Regions from separate parts of the Halomonas halophila genome, predicted to be linked through region 2. Evidence: riboswitches for the same ligand, from Rfam matches in the RefSeq annotation. Region 2 holds a riboswitch; each other region holds the start of a gene.
What was found. Region 2 has a riboswitch for cobalamin ahead of QWG60_RS10200 (ABC transporter substrate-binding protein). Riboswitches for the same ligand answer to the same signal wherever they lie in the genome.
Positions count from the first base shown of each region.

Region 1: another riboswitch for cobalamin. It lies ahead of QWG60_RS11880 (TonB-dependent receptor domain-containing protein); the one in region 2 lies ahead of QWG60_RS10200 (ABC transporter substrate-binding protein).
Region 3: another riboswitch for cobalamin. It lies ahead of QWG60_RS11835 (AAA family ATPase); the one in region 2 lies ahead of QWG60_RS10200 (ABC transporter substrate-binding protein).

Region 1 is NZ_CP129121.1:2,533,011-2,535,268, forward strand. Features, by position in the region: gene QWG60_RS11880 (TonB-dependent receptor domain-containing protein) at 1-943, opposite strand, end outside; cobalamin riboswitch at 1,033-1,199, opposite strand; gene QWG60_RS11885 (bifunctional adenosylcobinamide kinase/adenosylcobinamide-phosphate guanylyltransferase) at 1,448-1,870, opposite strand; gene QWG60_RS11890 (histidine phosphatase family protein) at 1,822-2,258, opposite strand, start outside.
Region 2 is NZ_CP129121.1:2,200,765-2,203,022, forward strand. Features, by position in the region: gene QWG60_RS10195 (ABC transporter substrate-binding protein) at 1-665, shown strand, start outside; cobalamin riboswitch at 750-942, shown strand; gene QWG60_RS10200 (ABC transporter substrate-binding protein) at 1,046-2,047, shown strand; gene QWG60_RS10205 (pseudoazurin) at 2,092-2,258, shown strand, end outside.
Region 3 is NZ_CP129121.1:2,524,149-2,526,406, forward strand. Features, by position in the region: gene QWG60_RS11835 (AAA family ATPase) at 1-1,223, opposite strand, end outside; cobalamin riboswitch at 1,347-1,571, opposite strand; gene QWG60_RS11840 (ABC transporter substrate-binding protein) at 1,828-2,258, shown strand, end outside.

The DNA of each region.
Region 1 (2,258 bases), 330 kb from region 2:
GGGTATTTTCCCAGCGTGCCGTCTGCGCCTGGGTATCGAAGACACTGCCATACAGCGGCGTTGCCTGCTTGTCCCTCGCCTCGCTCAGCGTCAGGCGGCTGGACCAGGTCTCGGTGATCGGCAGCTCACCGTAGACGCCGGCCACCTGCTGCACGTAATCGGTATCGGCGGGAGTGCCGAAGGCATCGAACTCGGTATTGCCGCGCGCCCGCAGCGCCAGCACGCCCAGCTCGGCGCCGCCGGCGAAGGTGTGCGAGAGGCGCATCAGACCGGTGGTGTTGTCGTAGCCCTTGTCGCCCTCGCCGTCGACGATCTCGTAGCCGTCGCTCTCCAGTCGGCTGGCGGCCACATAGTAGCGGGTGCCCCCCTCGCTGCCGGACAGCGAGGCACTGGCACGGCGGGTATCGAAGCTGCCGCCGCCGAGCGTGATGCGCGGGGCCGGCTCGCCCTCGCCCTCGGGGGTGAACAGCTGGACCACGCCGCCCACGGCGTCGGCGCCGTAGAGGCTGCCGCGGGGGCCACGCACGATCTCGACGCGCTCGAACATGCGCGGCTCGAGAAACTGCCAGGCCGGGCCGCCAGCGGTGGCGGAGCGCAGCCGGATACCGTCGATCATCAGCGGCGTGGACTCGCTGCCGGTGCCACGCAGGTAGACGCTGGTGGTCTTGCCGAAGCCGCCGCTGGAGGTCACGTCGACGCCGGGCTGGGCGCGCAGCGCATCGGTAATGTCCGTCGGGTCCTGACGGCGCAGCTGGTCCTCGTCGATCACGGTGACCGAGGCCAGGCTCTCGTCGGCGGTGCGCGGCGCCAGAGCGGCGGTCACCACCAGCGGGTTGAGGGTCTCGGCGGCGGCGTCATCGGCGGCCTCGCCCTGGGCCTGGACGGCCAGCGGCAGCGCGGCCAGGGCAAACGCCAGGCCGCGGGAGGGATAGGGCTTGTTCATGGGAGTCCTTGCTCACCGTGCTCACCCGCACGGCGTATCGGTTTTTATCCAGCCGCGGGCTGTCTCGCCCATTGCGGCGCTGGCTCTCGGGCCGGTCTCCGGGCTGACGAGCGAGGCGCCTGTGCGCCTCCACACCGCCGCCTTCCCGTGCGTGGCACAGTGGCATGTGGCGGTGCGTGACTCGATCACCGTTGCGGGGGCAGCGTCGGACTGGATCACCGACTTCCCGTTTACCCTCGCCCTTCTTGTCGGGGCCTGTTGCGCCTGCCGACAGGACAGACTGGCGGGTCACCCGAGAGTGCGGCGTAAGCTAGCAATCGCCTACCGGGGCGTCAACGCGGCATGGAGACGTTGGCACGAGGTGAGGGGCGCCGGGGACAGGTCGTAGAGGGGGTTTTTGCCATGGATGGCAAAAGTAGCGCCCCGGGATGGGTTCACAGCGCCCCTCAGAGACCTGTCGCCGGGAAAGCCCCGAGTGATGTCTCTGGGGCCGGAGCAAGGCCCTCACAATCTCCGCGCCAACCCATGGCGCACATACCAGACCGATTCGGCGCGGGCGGCGGCATCCTGTGCCAGCCAGCCGGCCAGATCGCGCAGGCGTCGGTCCGCCGCGTCCATGGGCACGATGCCGCGGCCCATCTCGGGCAGGATCAGCACGATCTCTCCCCTCGCCTCCCGCTCGGCGTCTTTCAGCGCGTCGAGCGACGCGACCAGCCGCGCGCGCAGCCGGTCATCGTCGGGCTCCGTGGCCAGCGCGTTTTCCAGCCAGCGCGTCCAGCCGGTCAGCACCCGCACCGCGCCCGGGCGCAGGTCATGCTCGCGGCCGTCGAGCCCCAGCTCGTCGATCCGAGCCCAGCCGGCGTCGGGGAAGCGCGCCGCTACGAGATCGCGCTTGCCGGCGCAGGCACCGCCGATGAAGAGCTGCATGACCAGCCGTCCTCCTCGAGTGTGAACGTGAAACGCCGCCCCTGGGCCTGGCCGACCACGCCGTCCCAGAAGTCCGCGTCTTCCAGACGCCGGCGCAGCTCGCGGATGGCGCCGCCGTGGCTGACCGCCAGCACGCGGCGATGGCCCGCCTTCCGCGCCTCGGCCAGCACCTCCTCGAGCCAGGCCGAGAGCCGCGCCCAGAGGTCGTCGGCGGACTCGCCGCCGGGCGTGGCCAGCCGACCCTGGCTGTCGACCCAGGCGCGATAGTCGGGATCGTCCTTGAGCTCGGCCCAGGTCCGCCCCTCGTAGTCGCCGAAGGCCAGCTCGCGTAGCCGGGCATCGAGGCGCGGTGCGCCGCTTTCCCGACCTTCCAGCACGTGGGCCAGGG
Region 2 (2,258 bases):
CCGGCCGGCGCCCCACCGAGATCGCCGACCTGTTCGACCAGCATCGTTTCCCCGGCCCTCGGGCGCTGCAGCGCACGCCCTCGGTCAATCTCGAATGGGCCCTGCTGTCCTACGGCGTGCCCCGCGAGGAGCTGTACCGGCTGCTCAGCACCCGCCGCGGCCTGTCGCTGGCCTTCGCCCGGCTGGCGGGGCTCGAGGAACGGCGCTGGTGGGAGACCGGCAGCACGCCGGTCGAGCTGCTGCTCGACGGCGAAGTGGCCATGGCCTCGGGCTACAACGGGCGCTTCTTCGATGCCATGGCCCATCGCGACGCGCCGATCGCCATCCTCTGGGACGGCCAGGTCCAGGAGCACGAGGTGTGGGCGATCCCGCGCCACGCCCCGCACCCCGAGGCGGCACGGCGCTTCATCCGCTTCGCCACCGCCAGCGAGCGCCAGGCGGCACTGACGCGCTACATTCCCTACGGCCCGTCACGCCACAGCGCCATGCAGGGGGTCACCACCCATGCCGACAGCGGCATCGACATGCGTTTGCACCTGCCCACCCATCCGCTCAACGCCGGCGGCGCGGTGATCAAGGACGAGGCCTGGTACGCCAGAAGCCGGACGCGCATCGGCGAGCTCTTCCGCGCGGCGCTGACGGCCGAGCCGCCGACGGACGACTAGCGCACTCCGCGGGCACGAACGCCGCATCGGTCACGAAGGCTGCAGCGCCGCCCTGGAAGGAAGATGGCGTCGTGCACCTCCGCGCTCTAGACTGGCCGGGTCGGTGTTCCTCAGGGAACCTAAGAGGGAATCCGCCGCGATACCCGCGCGAAACGGAACTGCCCCCGCAACTGTAGGCGGTTAGCGAGGCTCGATGACGCCACTGAACGCAGCGTTCGGGAAGGTGAGCTAGCGATGACCCGTCAGTCAGGAGACCTGCCGACCCCTATCGACTAACCGAGCGGGTCGGCTTGGGCGGTACCCGCACCAGGGGGATGGTCCGCCTGGTGGACGCCCCGGTCGTCCGCTCATCATGCACGGGAATGTACATGATGTTGAGAATGACCACGGCAATCGCCGCGAGCCTTTGCCTGGGGCAGACGGCCCTGGCCGCCACCGACTATCCCCTCACGCTATCGAGCTGCGGCCACGAAATCACCGTCGAACGGCCGCCCGAACGGGTCGTCAGCGTCGGCCAGGCCACCACCGAGATCCTCTACCTGCTGGGCCTTTCCGAGAAGGTCGTTGGCACGGCACTATGGGTCAACCCCGTACTCGACCGCTTCACCGAGGTCGATGCCGACGTGACGCGGCTGTCGAACAATGCGCCGAGCTATGAAAGCGTGGTCGGCCAGCACCCGGACCTGGTGGTGACGGCCTACCAGTGGATGATCGGCCCCCAGGGCGCCGTCGGCACCCCCGAGATGTTCGATGACATCGCCATTCCCAGCTGGGTCATGCCGACCGACTGTGTCGGCAAGCACAATCGGAACAGCCTCGACGGCACCCGCACGACCCCGTTCGACCCCGAGCTGCTCTATGACGGCATCGCGACGCTGGCCAGGATCTTCGACGTCTCGGCGCGCGGCGACGAGGTGATCGCCGATCTTCGCGCACGCGAGGAGGCCGCCAAGGAGCGGGCTCGGGCAATGGCGCTGCCGAAGGATATCCGCGGCGTGTTCTGGTACTCCTCCGCCGACCTGGCCATCGCCCCCTACGTCGCCGGGGCCAACGGCGTGCCGGGCTGGATGATGGCCACGCTCGGCATCACCAACGTCATCGCCTCCGAGGAGGAATGGCCCACCGTCGGCTGGGAGACCATCGCCCGCGGCCATCCCTCCTTCATCGCCGCGGCGCGGATGGATAGACGTCGCCTTCCAGCCGACGATATCACCGTCAAGCGTGAGTTCCTCGACACGGACCCGGTCACCCGTGAAATGCCGGCCGTGCGCAACGACCGCATCGTCGAGATCGATGCCCATGCCATGGATCCCTCGATCCGGGCGATCTTCGCCCTGGAGCGACTGACCGACCGACTGGCCGACTTCGAGCTCTCGCCGTGAACCGCCGCCCGCACCACCGATCCACTACGATATCGAGCAATACCATGCTGAAACGCCTGATCCTGCTGCTGAGCCTGCTGCCCTTCTCCGCGATGGCCGAGACGCACACCGTGAAGATGCTGAACCGCAACGCCACCGGGCCGATGCCCTTCGAGCCCGGCTACCTGCACGTGCAACCCGGCGACACTGTGACGTTCGTCGACGCCGCCCC
Region 3 (2,258 bases), 320 kb from region 2:
TCGCCAGATTCGGCCTGGCGACGATCCCGGCGGCGGCCGACCTGGCGGCCGGGGCGCCGGCTCGATGAGGCCGAAGCCGAGACCCCAGCGGCCTTGGGCGCGGTCGTCTCGGGCAGCGACGGCATCAGCATCGCGACGCTCGACTGCACGACCGGCGGCATGGCGCCCCACTGGCCCTGAGGTTGCGAATCGCCACCGGGGGCCTCGGGGGCCGGCTTGCGTGAATCGTCGCTGCTCGCCCTGCCGCGGCCCGTGTCAGGCTCGCCAGCCCGGTTCATGCCGGACCCGCCCTCGCCAGCCCCGTTCCCGCCGGCGCCGGAGTCGGAGTCGGAGCCGCTGCCGTTGTCGTCGGGGGCGGCGGTGCGGCGATGGGCCAGCACCCAAGGCTCGACGACGTCCAGGTCCTCACGCTCGACGCGCGCCGCACCGCGCCAGGCCGCATGGGCCCGGGCGGCGCGGTGCCAGGTGACATCGGCGCGCAGCCCCTCGACCCCGGCGGCCTCACTGCGCTCGGCGATGCGCTCGTAGATGTCATCGTCGGCGACGATGTCGGGAAGGCGCTCGCGGGCCTCGGCCAGGCGCCGGGTCAGCGCCGCCTGCTCGGCCTCGTGGGCGTCGACGAAGGCACGCGGGTCGCGGTCGAAGGCCTCGCGCTGGCGCAGGATCGCCACGCGCTCGGCCACGCCGGGGCTCGCCGACTGCTCGACACACAGGCCGAAGCGGTCGAGCAGCTGCGGGCGCAGCTCGCCCTCGTCGGGATTCATGGTGCCGATCAGGCTGAAGCGCGCGGCGTGGGCGTGGCTCAGGCCGTCGCGTTCGACGCGGTTGACGCCGCTGGCGGCCACGTCGAGCAGCAGGTCGACCAGCGCATCCGGCAGCAGGTTGACCTCGTCGACGTACAGCAGGCCGCCGTGGGCGCGGGCCAGCAGGCCCTCCTGGAAGCGCGCCTCGCCGTCGGCGAGCACCCGCTGCAGATCCAGGCTGCCGGTCAGGCGCTCCTCGCTAGCGCCCAGCGGCAGGGTCACCAGCGACGGTCGCCGGCCCTCGGCATCGCGCGGCAGAATCTCCGCCAGCGCCCGGGCCAGGGTCGACTTGGCACTGCCCTTGGGACCGCTGATCAGCACGCCGCCGAGGCGCGGATCGACAACGCTGAGCAGCAGCGCGGTCTTGAGCGCCGGCTGGCCGACGACGGCGACGAAAGGAAATTCGGCAACGGCGCTCATGGCGTCACGGCCGAGAAACGGCAGACGGACGCGGGACGCGCATCGCGGCGGAGGCTCCGCCGGGAGGGGGAATCGACAAACACGGGCATGGTGATCCTCTCGGTGCCCACCGCACCGGCATGGAATGACTCGACGTGACAGGCCGGTCTCCGGGCTCAGAAGGGGCACTCGCCGGGGCATGGCCGTGGGCGTCGTGCCGTGATCCGCACCTTCCCGGCATGTCGCCAGTGGTCGTCGCGGATCGCGCTTCATTACCGTTGCGGGGGCAGCGCTGGGATCGGCCGTGGCCTCACCAGACTTCCCGATTATCCCCTGAACCTCAGGGGCACCTGTCTTCGGAGGGGTATCGTAATGGACCGGCCATGTCCCGCGCAATCGACCACGCACTCGACCAGCGACGGCAAGCAAGCCCCTTGCCGGATAGATTTGTTATGATATAACATAACTTTTTATTTTCGCGGAAAAGCCTCGCGCGCAGGTCGCCGGCCTCTCCTCAAAGTCGGCGTCGACGCAGGCGTCGATGGGAGTGGAAAACGCCTCGAAACTCGTGGCAATCTCCCGTCGCCGGTCGGCCACTTCCCCTCCCCCACCTGGACACCGACGCATGACTCTCGCTCGTAGACTACTGGCAGTGCTCTCACTCATTACGGCGTCATCCGCCGGAGCGGAGGCGACACATTATCCGCTGACGATGATGAATTGCGGCCGCGACATTCACGTCGATGCCGCGCCGGAACGAACCGTCACCGTCGGTCAGTCGGCGACCGAAATTCTCTACGCTCTGGGGCTCGCCGATCGCGTCGTCGGCACATCGGTCTGGTTCACGCCAGTGCTGCCGGAATTCCGCGAAGCCAACACCGATATCGAGCGCATCGCCGACAATGACCCGAGCTTCGAGGCGGTCGTGAACAGGCGGCCGGACATTGTCACGGCCCAGTACGAGTGGCACATCGGCCCCACCGGCAGCGTGGCGACCCGCGACCAGTTCCAGGATCTCGGCATCAACACCTACATCATGCCCGCCGACTGCGATAC